Regions from separate parts of the Pseudoalteromonas sp. PAR1 genome, predicted to be linked through region 2. Evidence: predicted binding sites of a transcription regulator. Region 2 holds the regulator's gene; the other holds the start of a gene.
What was found. Region 2 encodes ArgR, which controls arginine synthesis, uptake and breakdown. Its sites were predicted from a motif close to ANTGAATANNTATTCANT; they were not measured.

Region 1 (8,197 bases), on a different contig from region 2:
TGTTTTGCTTTACCCAGCTCGATTAGGTTATTTACACAGGTAAGTAGCTTGGCATCGTCCCATGGTTTTGGTAAATAATCAGCAGCCCTTGCTTTGACAAGTTCAACGGCAGTAGAAAGCTCTGTCCATGCGGTGATCAAAATAATCGGTAGGTGAGGATTTATATCTCGTAAGGCATAAAAAAGTTCTTTGCCTTCTTCGCCTGAGGTGGTGTCGGCGGTGAAGTTCATGTCTTGAATAACAAGCGCTATGCGTTGGTATTGTACGGCCTGAATTGCCTCAAACGGGTTACTTGCTGTAACAACATCAAAACCGTGAATTTCGAGTAATAACGACAATGCATCCAAAATGGCTGGGTTATCGTCGACGATCAGTATTTTTTCCATATTATTGTTTTAGTTATTTTCCTAATAAGGGTGCAAGATGAATGCTACACTGTTAATCCAGTGTAGCATAGGTTGGGAGAACTAAATTGTTCGAGTTGCAATGCTCGGTGAGATATTCGCAGCCCGTTTTGCAGGGGCAAGTACCGCTAATAAACTCATAGCGAACACTGCCAGCGCAGTTGCAAGCACGTAGCTAATATCAAGCTGAGCAATTGAAAAGTGCTGCATCAGTAATTGCCCTAAATACACGGCAGCAATCACACCAATCACTAAACCAACTATACATATCATGGCGTTTTCAACTAAGAAGTAACTGATGATGGCAGATTTTCTGGCGCCTAAAGCGCGGCGAGTGCCTATTTGTTTAGTACGCTTGCTAATATTGAACAGCGTTAGGCCGAAAATACCCAGAGCTGTCACCAACACTAAAATAGTAATAAGTACAATCAGCATGCGCATCATTAATGTGTCTTCAGCCATGTATGACTCTTTATCGTCATCTAAACCACGAATGCGAGAGATAACGCGTTTGTTGTAGTTTTTTAGCATGGCTTCTTCAACACGGTTCATGACTGATTGACGTTGACCAGGCTCTGTTCTAACTACAAAGCGTGCATTTGTTCCAGGCTTAATAAAAGGCAGCAGTGCTACGTTATCTGGACGGCTGTCTTTAAGCCATGGGCCTTTCATTAGTTCGACAACACCAATTATTTTCATTGGAATGTCACCAAAGTAGACTGTTTGGCCTAAACCATTGCCGTCAGGGAACAGCTCATAGAGTAGGGTTTTAGTGACAACGGTTACTTTTGAAAGCTCATCATAGTTATCGGTTACGATCACTTCGTCTTCGGTGTAGTTACGCCCAGCAATGAGTTTTACACCATAAGTATTAATGCCATGCTCATCGATAAACATGTAAGAGCTACGCGCTGATTTACTCTCTTCAGGTGCTGGCTTTAAACTAAAATCTGACGAAGAGCCACTGCCCGAAAGCGGTGTGTTACTCGAATAAGCAGCATCAACTACACCAGGTATTTGACGAAGCATGGCTTCATCAAGCTCATATTGCTGAGATGGCGACACATCTTTGCCAAACATCATGACATTAAAAACGAAAATGTCTTGTTCAGGGTAGCCAGTCTCTTGGCTTAAATAGCTAATTCTGTCTTGAATAATAAACGCTGCGTTACTGACAATCGCAGTGGTGATGGCAATTTGGATCAGTAATAAAATAGCGCCAACTTTTGAGCGACATAAGGCGTGAAAGATAGGTTTAATTTCTAACATGGGTGTCTTCCTTATTGGCTCTTAAGATAAATAGCAGGGTTGGTTTTACATACCAGCCAAGCAGGGTACAGACCCGCTATCACACAGGTGCTAATTGCAATCACCGGTGCGCTGAGTAGCATGGTTAAATCCATAGTGGCTAAGCTTTGGTAGTAGCTATAGCTTTGACGTACGCCTAATAAGCCCACTTGCGCCAAAATAATTCCGAAGATGCCACCTAAGAAACCTAACATCGCGACCTCAACAATATGTTGAAAGAATATTTGGCGTTTGCTGGCACCTAATGCACGGCGCACACCGACTTCCGGAGCGCGGCGTAAAAATTTCGCTAGTAATAAACCTAAAATATTGGCAAGGCATACTGCTAAAAACATAAAGCTCAGGCCAACCAGAATTTCGTTGTCTTCGCTAACGACATTGTTGTACTGCATCCACTCATTTACATCGCGTAAGGTGGCGGTTAATTTTTCGCGGTTAAAACGACCTAGCTTTTGTTGCTCTTGCATATAGGCCATTAAAAAGTCTTGGTAAGCTTGTTTTTCTGCAGGTGTTTTTAGTTCAACCCAAAATTGTAACCACACCATTTCAGAATTGAGCTTATCGTTAAAGGTATTGGTTTTTTCGTGCTTCCAACCATTGGTATTACCCCAGTTTTCAAGCTGGCGTGCTTTCATTAGGCTAAATGGTAAAAATAGTTGCTCGGTCTTATTAAATGCACCGTTGTTGAGATCATAATATTTGGTGGTGATATCCCAATCATCAATCACGCCAATAACTTCGTAGCTGGCATCATCAAGGTACACCATTTTGCCGACAGGGTTTTCACCTGCGAATAGCTTGTCGTTTAATTCTTTATTGATCACCACAACAGGGGCTGCATCGGCTTCTTGTTGCGCGCTCCAAACCCCACCATAAATAAATGATAGGTTAAACATATCGAAAAAATCAGGCGTGGTTAGGCGTGCTTGTCCAATAAATGGTTTAACTTTATCTGAGTCTAAATAAACCGAAAAACCCGTTCTAACCATAGTGACACGCTTGCCACCTGCTTTGGCCTGGTTAAGGTTGACTGCATCTTGATAGGTTAATTGCAGTGGCATGTTATCGATTGTCCACCACGTACGGCCTTCATCCATGGTTTGTAACTGCACAGAGTAAAGATCGCTACTTTTTTCAGGAATAGGGTCTGCCGACATCATGTGATACACAGATAAACTTGTCATGGTTACGCCAATACCAATGGCAATAGCCAGCACCATTAAAAAGCTTACTAGTGGCGTGCGCTTAAAGCTGCGCCAGCTTAAATCTAAATAATGAAGGAACATGGTTACACTCCAGCCGCTTTAAGGTTTTGGGTGCCTTGATACAAAGTGAAGTCAGCGAGTTGGCCATCAACAACTTGGATATTACGAGGTGCTCTGCGGGCAAGCTCTGGATCATGGGTTACCATGATGATGGTTGCGCCATCACGGTTGATTTGCTCAAGCAGCTCCATTACCTGACGCGCCATTAGGCTGTCTAAATTACCAGTTGGCTCATCGGCGAGTAAAAAGCGTGGTTCACCTGCAAGGGCTCTGGCAATAGCGACACGTTGCTGTTGACCACCAGAAAGTTGTTGCGGTAAGTGTTTAGCGCGTGAGGCTAAACCAACTTGCTCAAGGCATTGTTCAATTCGGCGTTTACGCTCAGCAGCTCTGATACCGCGATAACGCAGTGGTACTTCAATATTTTCATACAAGTTCAAATCTGGAATAAGGTTGAAGCCTTGGAAAATAAAACCAATTTTTTGATTACGGAGATCTGCGCGCTGGTTGTCATTTAATTTACCCACATCAATACCGTCTAGCATGTATTGGCCTTCGCTAAACGGCTCCAACATACCGGCGATGTTTAAAAAGGTGGTTTTACCTGAGCCACTCGGGCCCGTTACGGCAATAAATTCACCTTCTTCTACTTGTAGGTTGAAGTCGCGAAGGGCGTGCGTTTGTACCATATCTGTTTGATACACTTTGCTGATGTTGTTCATTGTAAGCATGTTGATTATTCCTTTTATTTGTTAGCGTAAAACCAATGTGGGTGCTTTTTTAAAGCGATCGTAATTCGAGATAATTAACTTATCGCCAGGCTCTACGCCTTCGATAATCTCGATAGCATTGATACTGCTTGCACCGGTTTTTATATCGATTAAATAAGCCATGTCACCGTCAACTTTATAAGCATGGGTGCCACCTTGTTGTAAGAATGCGCCGCGTTTTACCTGCAATACATTGTCGCGATTCTCTAATAAAATACGTGCGGTTAAGCGTTGGTTTTGGCGAATGCCAGAAATCTCATTGTCAAAGCGTACGCGTGTAGTGACCTCGCGATTATTCACTTCAGGCGAAATAGCCGATAGAGTGCCTGTTACATGACGTGCGCCTAAAGTAAGTTCTACTTGCATACCAAGACCTAGCTCGTTGGCGTAGCTTTCTGGTACTTGCAGTTCTGCTTCAAAGTTACTTAAATCGACTAATGTCATTAACGGTTGGCTTTGTGTTACCGCCTCTTTTTGTTGCACTAATAAGTTACCCACAATGCCGCTTACGCTGGCGGTAATGGTGAGTTCATTTACTTGCCTTAGCAAGTCATCAACAATCAATTGCTGACGCGCCAGATCGCGCTCTGCTGCTTTTAGCTCAAATGCGAGGGTATCTTTTGCTAAGCTGACTTCTTGCTCGGCGTGCTTATATGAAAGCTTGGCACGAGCTAAATCATCAACGGCTTTTTCTAAATCTATTTGGCTAATTAAATGTTTTTCGATTGAGATTTTAGCTCGGCGGTTTTCTCTATCTGCGGCATTGAGTTCAACTTGCGCTAAATCTAGTGCTTTAGTCAGGCTCAACTTTTGCCTGCGCGCTTCAAGTTGCTTGCGTTGTAATTCGCCTTCTAATCGCGCTAATACTGATTGTTGCTGTTTTAATTCGTTGGTTAGCTCAGGGCTGGTAACGGTTGCAATCACTTCATTTACTTCAACGCTATCACCGGCTTTTACTTTTAAATCGACAAAGCCACGTTCAGGGCTGTAAACCTTTGGCGCATTAGCTGCAACGATTTTACCGCTCGCTGCCACATCTCTGGTGAGCGTCTTTTGGCTCACTTCACTAATTTGTAGGCTCGCTGCATCAACCGAAATGCTGCCATCGTTACTGGCAAACAAAGCTTGAAAGCCAAGCGCACCAACAAGTATTACACCCGCTGCTAACATAAGTGGTTTTTTAATGCTGTTTTTCTTTGCCACACTAATATCTTGGGCGCTGGTATCCTTAATCATCATAACTCCTTACGATTCTCAAAACACACAATCATGAAGCCAACGGCAAGCATGGTAAGTGGAGAAGCCATAAACAAACTGATAGTGAACATTTTGAAATCCTCAATTTCGCTGATGTCTTATCTATACCAGTAGCGTGCCAAAACTTAATATATTGATTTTTAATGCATTTTATTTTATTTAATGAGTTACTGCCTGTCCGCGGACAGAAAAAGTGTCCGCAGCGGACACTTTTAAATTGTTGTTTGTTGACGCATAGGTAAAGAAACTCAGTCATTGCGACTAAGGTAGTCTGCTCAGATACATAGTTTGTAACTATGCTAAAGCCAAGAGTAAATAATGATGCAACTGTGCTAGGTGAGACCCCATAAAAAGCTGCATTGATATTCATAAGGTGAATAATTATTCATTTGCTGGTGCAGTTTACGTTAACGTAAAGGTGCGGGTTTTTAGATTGGTTTTTTACAAGTTGTTAAATTTGACACCAGTGTCATAAAAAAATAACGGGTAAAATACGTCTAAATGTAAAAAATTGCTTAGTATTTAATATGTGCCTTCAAGTGAGAAATATTCAAGAATATGAATATGTATTCAAATCTCTATTGACTCATGGAACAATTGGCGATAGTTTTGTTCGTCTGCTAGCACTGTCGCAAAAGACTGAATCGCTAGTCGTTGTAGCAAGGGGAGGGGTCTATGTTATATGACTCAAAATTAGAAAAAGATAATTGTGGCTTTGGCTTAATAGCCCAGGTCAATGGTCAAGCGAGTCACCGCTTGATTCGAACAGCAATCACGGGCTTAGATCGCATGGAACACCGAGGCGGTATTTCTGCAGATGGTAAAACCGGTGATGGCTGTGGTTTATTAATGCAAAAACCCGATAGTTTCTTTCGTGCTATTGCCAGCGAACATGATTGGCATTTAGGTAAGAACTACGCAGTCGGCATGGTATTTTTAAATGCTGATCCTGTACTTGCACAAACAGCTAAAGATGTGCTGAGTGAAGAACTTGAAAAAGAAACCTTGAGTATTCAGGGGTGGCGTGTAGTGCCAACAGATTCATCATGTTTAGGGCCAATTGCAAAAAAACAACTACCTGGCTTTGAACAAATTTTTGTGAGCGCACCAGAAGGCTGGCGTCCAAAAGATTTAGAGCGTCGCTTGTATGTAGCACGTCGCCGTGCAGAAAAGCGCCTCGAAAACGATGAACATTTTTATATTGCCAGCTTATCTGGTTTAGTTACTGTCTATAAAGGCTTAATGATGCCTGTAGACTTACCTAACTTTTATTTAGATTTAGCTGACATTCGCATGACCAGTGCGATTTGTGTATTCCACCAACGTTTCTCTACTAATACACAACCTCGTTGGCCATTAGCGCAACCATTCCGCTATTTAGCGCACAATGGTGAAATTAATACTATTCAAGGTAACCGCCAGTGGGCTCGTGCCCGTGCGTACAAGTTTGCCTCACCACTTATTCCTGATTTGCAATCAGCAGCGCCTTTCGTGAACGAAAGCGGCTCTGACTCTTCAAGCTTAGATAATATGCTTGAGTTGTTCTTAGCGGGTGGTATGGATTTATTCCGTGCTATGCGAATGCTTGTGCCACCAGCATGGCAAAAGAATCGTGCCATGGATGATGACTTACGTGCATTCTATGACTTCAACTCAATGCACATGGAACCATGGGATGGCCCGGCAGGTATTGTAATGTCAGATGGCCGTTTTGCAGCCTGTAACCTTGACCGGAATGGCTTGCGTCCAGCTCGCTATGTAATCACTCAAGATGGTTTCATTACCCTTGCCTCAGAAGTAGGTATTTGGGACTACGCACCAGACGAAGTGGTTGAGAAAGGCCGTGTTGGCCCTGGTGAGCTATTAGTTATAGATACTCATCAAGGTAAGATTTGGCATTCAGATGAGATTGACCAAGACCTTAAATCACGCCATCCATATAAAGCATGGCTAGAAGCAAACGTTAAGCGTTTAACACCGTTTGAGCAACTCTCAGAGAAAGATGCGGGCAACCGTTCTTTTGATGATGAAACTCTGCTTAAGTACCAAAAAATGTTTGGTTACACCAACGAAGAACTTGATAGCGTTATTCGTGTAATGGGCGAAAATGGTCAAGAAGCAACAGGCTCAATGGGTGATGACACGCCATTTGCGGTACTTTCAGAAGGTCATCGTTCACTGTTCGATTACTTCAGACAAAAATTCGCGCAAGTAACCAATCCACCGATTGATCCACTTCGTGAAAATCACGTTATGTCTTTAGCTACTTGTATTGGTAGTGAGCAAAACGTATTTAATGAAACAACAGGCCATGCTAAGCGTTTACAGTTTGATACGCCAATTTTGATGTATGCAGACATGCAACAGCTTATCAATGCTGACGATGAACATTACAGCTATTGTAAAATTGATATTACTTACACCAAAGAAGAAGGCTTAGAGAAAGCGATCACCCGTATCTGTGATGAAGCGCAAGCAAAAGCAGCATCGGGCTGTGTAATGCTTATTCTAAGTGACCGTAACTTTAGTGAAACGCACTTGCCTATCCCGGCTGCAATGGCGGTAGGGTCAGTTCAAAAACGTCTAGTTGATAACAACTTACGCTGTGAATCAAATATCATTATTGAATCGGGCAGTGTCCGTGATGCACACCAATTTGCTGTATTACTAGGCTTTGGTGCAACAGCAATTTATCCGTATCTTGCGTATGAATCGTTAGTTGCGATGACTGACAAAAAGATCTTAAACAAGAGCTACTGTGAAGTAACCCTTGCTTATCGTAATGCGATAAATAAAGGTCTATATAAAATCATGTCGAAAATGGGCATTAGTACTGTTGCTTCGTACCGCTGCTCAATGTTATTTGAGGCAGTTGGTTTATCAGATGCAGTTGTAGAAACCTGTTTTAATGGCGTGGCAAGTCGCATCAAAGGGGCTTGTTTTACAGACTTTGATGATGACCAACGCAAACTACATAAGTTAGCCTTTAGTAAACGTAAATTATTAAGCCATGGCGGCTTATTAAAATATGTTCATGGTGGTGAATACCATGCCTATAACCCAGACGTTATCCAAACACTGCAAAAAGCTGTGCGTTCTGGGGAATATAGCGACTATGTAGCCTACGCTGATTTAGTAAATAATCGCCCGATCACCAATTTACGTGACATGTTGGCAGTGAAAATTCCTGAAG
Region 2 (8,197 bases):
TGATTGGCAGTCACCCGATGATTATTGGTTTTTTGATATTCGAACTTTGCCGGGGGCAATTATTATGATTGCATTAGTATTGTATCCGTATCTTTATCTTATTTTTAAAACGGCCTTAAGAGAGCAATCTTTTAAATTAGTGCAAGCTAGTCAGTTAATGGGGTTATCGCCATTACAAAGCTTTTTACGGGTAAGTTTACCGCTTGGTCGAGGGGCAATTGTGGCAGGAGTTACGTTAATCAGTATGGAAGCTATGGCTGATTTTGCTACTGTTAATTACTTTGCAGTGAGCACACTAACGACCGCTGTTTACGATACCTGGCTTGGCTATTATTCATTAACCGCTGCGGCAAAAATATCAGGCATTATGCTGCTTATTTTGTTTCTCACTATTATGGTTGAGCGCTTTAGTCGTCGTAATCAAGCTGTGTATGAACGCCAGTCGAGCATTAACAGCGCAACCTTATATCGCTTAAAAGGTAGCACAGCATGGGCTGCAAGTTTAGTCTGCACAGTTGTGTTGGTACTTGCTTTTGTCTTGCCAGTTGGAGTGCTTGTTAAATACGCCATTGTTTATGCGGATGAAGCATGGAATGGGGCATTTTTTAATTATGCTTGGCAGAGCTTTAAAGTCGCCATTGTTGTCAGCCTAGTGACAATCCTTCTTAGCTTGTTGGTATTGTTTTATCAGCGTATTGCTAAACAAGCGTATCCACTCATTCCGGGGCGTTTAGCAAGTACGGGTTATGCGCTACCGGGTACGGTACTGGCGATTGCGGTATTGTTACCACTTACACAAATTGATGATGCACTTAATCAATGGCTTGAACCAATAGGTTTATCGCCGGGTTTACTTCTGAGTGGGACATTATTTGCGATGATTTTTGCGTATATTGTGCGCTTTTACGCGATTGCACATGGCGCCCTTGAAAGCAGCTTTTTACGTATTAGCCCTTCTCTTGATATGGCAAGTCAATCTATGGGTAAAAGTGCATTTCAAACCTTGTATAAAGTACATCTGCCTTTACTTAAACGTGGCATTTTAACCGCTGGGCTTCTGGTATTTATTGAATGTATGAAAGAGCTACCCGCGGCCTTGTTATTACGACCGTTTAATTTTGAAACTCTTGCAACTCATGTTTTTCAATATGTTAGTGATGAGCAGTTAGAGTTAGCGTCTATCTCAGCCCTGTTTATTGTGTTAGTCGGGCTTATTCCTTTGTATTTCGTTAATCGTTCGATGGAGCAAAATCATTCATGAGTCATTTGATAATTAAAAATTTAGCTTATCAATACAATGGCACTAAGGTATTGGATGCGCTTAATTTGAATGTTGAACAAGACGAAATCGTCTGCCTGCTTGGGGCAAGTGGTTGCGGTAAAACAACGACTTTAAAAGCGATTGCCGGAATTATAGAGCCCTCACAAGGTTTTATGAGCATTGATTCGCTTGTCGTTAATGACGACAAGCATTTTGTTGCACCAGAAAAACGTAATATTGGCATGATGTTTCAAGATTACGCGTTATTTCCTCACTTATCGGTGAGCGACAATATTGCATTTGGTTTAACCAATATGAGTAAGTCGCAAAAGCGTGAGCGCGTGGATGAAATGCTGAGCTTAGTTAAGTTAACTGGCTGTGCAGAACGTTATCCGCATCAATTATCAGGTGGTCAACAACAGCGTGTTGCAATTGCTCGTGCGCTTGCTTATAAACCCAGCTTGTTATTACTTGATGAGCCATTTTCTAATATCGATACGCAGGTTCGCTTTGAGTTAATTGCCGACATCCGCCGTATCATTAAAGCTCAGCAAGTATCAGCAGTGTTTGTTACCCATTCGAAGGAAGAGGCGTTTGCGTTTGCTGACACCTTGGCTGTAATGCATGGTGGAAAAATAGCCCAACAAGGCTCATCAGAACAGTTATTTAGCCAACCTAACTCAAAGGAGGTTGCAGAGTTTCTTGGTACAGGCATATACTTAACGGCGAAAGTCTTAACGCCAACTGAATACGAAACGGCGTTTGGTGTAATACATTCACTCACAGTAAATAACAGTGCTCACAAACAAGGGCAAGTTTATGTACGGCCTCATTATATTCAGTTATGTGAAGCTGAACAGAGTGATGAAAATAGCCTGACAATTTTGCACAGACGCTTTATAGGCACACGTTATGTTTATCGTGTGAATATAGCGGGGCAGGAGTGTGAAGTCGCTGCAGAGCAAGACCGCGTGTTTGCAGTTGAGCAGCCTGTAAAAATAAAAATAATGCCGCACACAGTCAATTTTTTTCATGATTAGTACTGCTTAACAATCTTGAATTCTTGGCTAGGTGCAAATAACGAGAAGCTAAGGATTCACTATGGCGCAAGCGCAATCTGGGATTTGTGCTGAAGCAAACTTACATGGTTTGCACCTGTTTTTTAATGTTTATGATGGCCATGACGAGTCATTACGTAAAAAGTTAAAACGCGTGAGCGTCATTCAAGATGAGTTTGCGGATCAGTTCTCAGAAGCCATGCTGTCGTGCGTGGTTGCGCTTGGTGCGCAATATTGGCCGCATATTTTGCCTGAGTTTATTCCAAGTCAATTACAAAGCTTTCCTAATGTGACTCATAGTGAACATGTTATGAGTGCACAGCCATTTGATTTATTTGTACAAATTCGTTCAGACCGTGAAGATGTTAACCATCTTTTTGCCCTACAGATCCTGAAATTATTTACGCCAGATGTAGAGCTTGTGGAGCAAGTGCGTAACTTTCGTTTTTTAGATGGCCGCGACTTTAACGGCTTTATTTATGCGGGTGACACCCCTCATGGTAGACAAAAGCGCAGTACGGCATTGATAGACAGACCGGGGCATTTTGAAGATCAAGGCAGCTACATTCATGTTCAGCGCTTTGTGCACGATTTAAGTGTTTGGCAACATTTGTCGTTATCAGAGCAAGAGCAAATTATGGGGCGTACTCGGCTTGATAACACCTTAATTATGCCTGCACTCGAAACTAGTCATGCAGTGCGTAGTGAACTAAAAGATGAAAATGGCCAGCCGTTGATACTTAATCAGAGCATGCCGTTTGGTGATGTTCATAAGCAGGGTATTTTAATGGTGTCATGTGCCGCGCAAGGTGATGCGTTTGAGCAGGTATTAAAGAGTCGCTTGGGGCAGGGCGATTGCTACGACCATTGGCTTGATTTTACTCAAGCCGATATGGGGTCGGCGTTTTTCGCCCCGTCAGTAAACTTTTTGAAGCAGCTTTAAACTGTATCGAATAAAGTGCGCACGCGATCAAGCGTGACATCTATTTCAGAAATCTTTGCAGGAGCGATAAAAATTGTGTCGTCACCTGCAATTGTACCAAGTACCCCATCGGCTTTACCTAATGAGTCTAGTAAGCGCGCGATAAGTTGTGCTGCACCTGGGCTGGTACGAATAATAATCATCATTTCGTTATGCATAATATCGATAACGAGTTGACGCAATGGGCTTTTCGCTGTTGGTACTCCCATTTCAGCGGGTAAGCAATACACCATTTCTTGTTTTGCATTACGTGTGCGTACCGCGCCAAACTTGCTTAACATGCGAGAGACTTTACTTTGGCTTATGTTGTCGAAGCCTTGATCTTTTAATGCTTCGACAATCTCACCTTGTGAGCCGAAGTTTTCTTCTTTTAATAGCGCTTTGAACGCTTTGATTAGTGCTTCTTGTTTGTCTTGTGGTTGCATGTTGCCGTATCTGTAGTCATAAAACGTGAAGTAATTCTACACAACTCTGCATACTTATGCAGTACTAGTTTACATTTCTCGCCCTAAATGCTGTGTGTTTACAGTATAGTTTACAACTATGGTCGAAATTATACGCGAAATAAGCAGGATAAATTTGTTTTTAGTCGCTAATTTCATTATCTTTAGGGCCACAAATATTTCCTACCTCAAATTACGGAGAATTCCAATGAAAGTTGCTGTTTTAGGCGCAGCTGGCGGTATCGGCCAAGCATTGTCTTTATTATTAAAAACAAGTTTACCTGCAGGTTCTGAATTATCATTATACGATGTTGCCCCTGTTGTTCCTGGTGTAGCGGTTGATCTTTCTCACATCCCAACAGACGTTAAAGTTGAAGGTTTCGGTGCTGATAACCTAGACGATGCTTTAGTTGGTTGTGATATCGTTCTTATCCCAGCGGGTATGCCGCGTAAGCCGGGTATGGACCGTGCGGACCTTTTCAACGTAAACGCAGGTATCATCAAAACATTAGCTGAAGGCATCGTTAAAAACTGTCCTAAAGCGTTAGTTGGTATCATTACTAACCCAGTAAACGGCACTGTGCCAATCGTTGCTGAAGTATTCAAAAAAGCGGGTACTTACGATGCTGGCCGTGTATTCGGTATCACAACACTTGACGTGATCCGTTCAGAAGCATTTGTTGCTGAACTTAAAGGTTTAAGCGCTACTGACGTTAAAGTTCCAGTGATCGGTGGCCACTCAGGCACTACAATCCTTCCTCTTCTATCTCAAGTTGAAGGTGTTACTTTCACTGACGAAGAAGTGGCAGCATTAACTCCACGTATCCAAAACGCAGGTACTGAAGTTGTTAACGCTAAAGCGGGTGGCGGTTCAGCGACTCTTTCAATGGGTGCAGCAGCAGCACGTTTCTGTATGTCTTTAGTTAAAGGCTTACAAGGTGAAGAAGTGGTTGATTACGCATACGTTGCAGTTGAAAACGGTGACGCAGCATACTTTGCACACCCAGTACGTTTAGGTAAGAACGGTGTTGAAGAAATTCTTTCTTACGGTGAATTAAGCGCTTTCGAAGAGCAAGCTAAAAACGACATGCTTGAAACGCTTAATAAAGACATCCAAGAAGGTGTTGATTTCATCAACGGTTAATTCCGATAGATGATAGGTGCTATTAAAGCACCTAAAACAAAAAAGCCTGCATATGCAGGCTTTTTTAATGGCTCGAATAAATAGCGTTTAATGATCGCGGGCAACGGCGATGCGTGCCAAGCTCTCTAATGCTTGCTTGTATGGCGTTTCTGGTAAAAATGCAATACAGGCGATGGCTTTATCTGCCTCTTGCTCTGCCTTTTGCATTGTAAACTCAAGTGCTTTGGTATCAGCTAACGCCTCAAGAATGCTGTCTAGGTGATCCATACCATTGCCAAGTTCAATTGCTTCACGAACGAGCTTGATTTGCTCTGGCGTGCCTTTTTGCATGGCATAAATAAGCGGTAAGGTAGGTTTACCCTCGGCTAAATCATCACCAATATTTTTACCAAGTTGCTCAGCATCGGCGTTGTAATCAAGCACATCATCAACAAGCTGAAAGGCTGTTCCTAAATGCATGCCGTAAAGGTTTAATGCCTCAAGCGTTTTATCATCTTGTTCAGTGATAATTGCTGCAAGGCCTGTTGCTGCTTCAAATAACTTAGCTGTTTTGCTGTAAATGACCTGCATATAGCTTTGTTCTGTAGTGTCAGGATCGTTACAGTTCATTAGCTGTAATACTTCACCTTCAGCAATGACATTCGTTGCATCAGCTAAAATTTCCATGATTGGCATTTTACCAAGACCAACCATCAACTGAAATGAGCGTGTGTAAATAAAATCACCAACTAGCACGCTAGCGGCATTGCCAAACTCAGCATTTGCTGTAGGCGTACCACGACGTAAATGTGACTCATCAACAACATCATCATGCAGTAAAGTTGCAGTGTGAATAAATTCGATGATAGTGGCCAGTGTAATGTGGTCTTTACCTTCATAGCCTAAAGCTTTTGCTGCTAAAATGGCCAACATAGGGCGAACACGCTTACCACCGCTGTTTACTATATATAAACCGAGTTGATTGACCAATGCGACATCTGAGCGCATTTGGGCATGTATAAGTTGATTGACGTCATTCATCTCATGATCGATTAACGTCTGGATAGCTTTTATATCCATTGATCTCCGAGCCAATATTTATGGGTATACGAGGCTGATTGTACAACAAAAAAAGCACTTGCTCGATATTTTGTGCTGATTCAGTAAAAAAACACTGTAAAGTTTTTTATTTTAAATCAAATTTGAACAGTTAATTGTAGTTGTTTGGTTGAATAGTAAACATACTTGCATTTATTTAACGGCGCTTTTGACGTGTTAATTTAATTGTCATGAGATCGTAAAAACCGCTTGGCATACGGTGTTTTTAGGATAGAATAAGGAAAAATATTGAATTGCTCTCAATGCAGCTATTTTTTATTCATTTTATAGCAAAAGAGGCTTGCTAGTTTTTGCGCATTAGCGTAAACTTCGCGCCCTATTGAAGAATATTTTAGTTGCGTCGATTTGAGGGCGCACAGACGGAGTTAATTATGTACGCGGTTTTCCAAAGTGGTGGTAAACAGCACCGTGTGACTGAAGGTCAAACAATTCGTCTTGAAAAATTAGACGTTGAAACTGGTGCAGCAGTTGAATTTGATTCAGTACTTTTAGTTGCTGATGGTGAGAAAATCGAGATCGGTGTACCGTTCGTAAACGGTGGTAAAGTAACAGCTGAGGTTGTTTCACACGGTCGCGGTGAGAAAGTGAAGATTGTTAAATTTAGACGTCGTAAGCATTCTCGTAAGCAAATGGGCCATCGTCAATGGTTCACTGAAGTTAAAATCACTGGCATTAGCGCTTAATTAGAGGTACTGAGAAATGGCACATAAAAAAGCAGCTGGTAGTACTCGTAACGGTCGCGATTCAGAAAGCAAACGCCTAGGTGTTAAGCGTTTTGGTGGCGAATCAGTTCTAGCGGGTAGCATCATTGTTCGTCAACGTGGTACTCGTTTCCACGCTGGCGCAAACGTAGGTATCGGTAAAGACCACACTATCTTCGCAAAAGCAGATGGTAAAGTTCAATTCGAACAGAAAGGTCCTTTAAACCGTAAATACGTAAATATCGTAGCTGAGTAATCATCTCGATATTTGAAAAACCCCGCCTTTGCGGGGTTTTTTGTTTTAAGGCAAATAATAAGGCGTGTAAATATATATCTAAGCTAAGCCTGCAATCAGAAGGGCTTAGGTATATAATAGAGTTATTAACAAGCCAATCTTAAAGTGAGTAATCATGAAGTTTGTAGATGAAGTAGAAATTCGTTGTGACGCGGGTGATGGCGGCAGCGGTGTCGTATCTTTCCGACGTGAAAAATATGTACCAGACGGCGGTCCTGATGGCGGCGATGGCGGCGATGGCGGCAGCGTTTATCTACAAGCCGATGAAAACTTAAATACCTTAATTGACTATCAATTTGAGCGTTTTCATAAAGCAGAGCGCGGCACAAATGGCCAAAGCCGTAACATGACAGGTAAAAAGGGCGCTGATTTGACGCTTAAAGTACCTGTAGGTACGCGTATCACTGACGTTGACACTGAAGAGTCACTAGGTGATTTAACTAAACATGGTCAAAAAATTGTAGTTGCGAAAGGTGGTTTCCATGGCTTGGGAAATGCACGTTTTAAATCAAGTACTAACCGCGCACCACGTCAAAAGACACTAGGTACACCTGGTGAAGTTCGCAGCCTACGTTTAGAGTTAATGTTACTTGCAGATGTTGGCTTACTTGGCTTACCAAATGCCGGAAAATCAACGTTTATTCGCAGTGTTTCAGCAGCGAAACCAAAAGTGGCGGATTATCCGTTTACGACGCTAATTCCTAACTTAGGCGTGGTTCGTCCTGATGCAAATAAATCATTTGTGATTGCTGATATTCCTGGTCTTATTGAAGGGGCTTCAGAAGGTGCAGGCCTTGGTATTCGCTTCTTAAAGCACTTAGAGCGTTGTCGTGTATTACTACACATTATTGATATTATGCCAGTTGATGGCACCAACCCTGTTGATAATGCCTTTGCAATTATTAACGAGCTGCACCAATACAGCCCTAAACTTGCAGAAAAGCCGCGTTGGTTAGTTTTCAATAAGATTGATTTATTGCCGGAAGATGAAGCTGAAGCGCTATGTAATGAGATTGCTCAAGAGCTAGGTGAAGAAACTAATGTTTACCGCATCTCTGCAGCGAATAAGCAAAATACCCAAGCATTATGTCATGACATCATGGCGCTGCTTGATAGTATGCCGAAAGAAAAATTCGCTGAAGAAGAGAAAGAAGAAGTTGAATTTAAGTGGGATACTTACCATCAGAAAGCAACATCTCAAGACGATGATGATTG

Region 1: gltB (glutamate synthase large subunit) is a predicted target of ArgR. The motif match lies at 5,562-5,579, and genes of this name have one in related genera.

Annotation. Positions count from the first base shown of each region.
Region 1 is NZ_CAMZMY010000009.1:104,600-112,796, forward strand. Features, by position in the region: gene QL229_RS09575 (sigma-54 dependent transcriptional regulator) at 1-386, opposite strand, end outside; gene QL229_RS09580 (FtsX-like permease family protein) at 468-1,673, opposite strand; gene QL229_RS09585 (ABC transporter permease) at 1,685-2,998, opposite strand; gene QL229_RS09590 (ABC transporter ATP-binding protein) at 3,001-3,708, opposite strand; gene QL229_RS09595 (efflux RND transporter periplasmic adaptor subunit) at 3,730-4,983, opposite strand; gene gltB (glutamate synthase large subunit) at 5,680-8,197, shown strand, end outside.
Region 2 is NZ_CAMZMY010000001.1:306,646-314,842, reverse strand. Features, by position in the region: gene QL229_RS01445 (iron ABC transporter permease) at 1-1,261, shown strand, start outside; gene QL229_RS01440 (ABC transporter ATP-binding protein) at 1,258-2,301, shown strand; gene QL229_RS01435 (Dyp-type peroxidase) at 2,363-3,262, shown strand; gene argR (transcriptional regulator ArgR) at 3,259-3,726, opposite strand; gene mdh (malate dehydrogenase) at 3,953-4,888, shown strand; gene ispB (octaprenyl diphosphate synthase) at 4,976-5,947, opposite strand; gene rplU (50S ribosomal protein L21) at 6,358-6,669, shown strand; gene rpmA (50S ribosomal protein L27) at 6,686-6,943, shown strand; gene cgtA (Obg family GTPase CgtA) at 7,098-8,197, shown strand, end outside.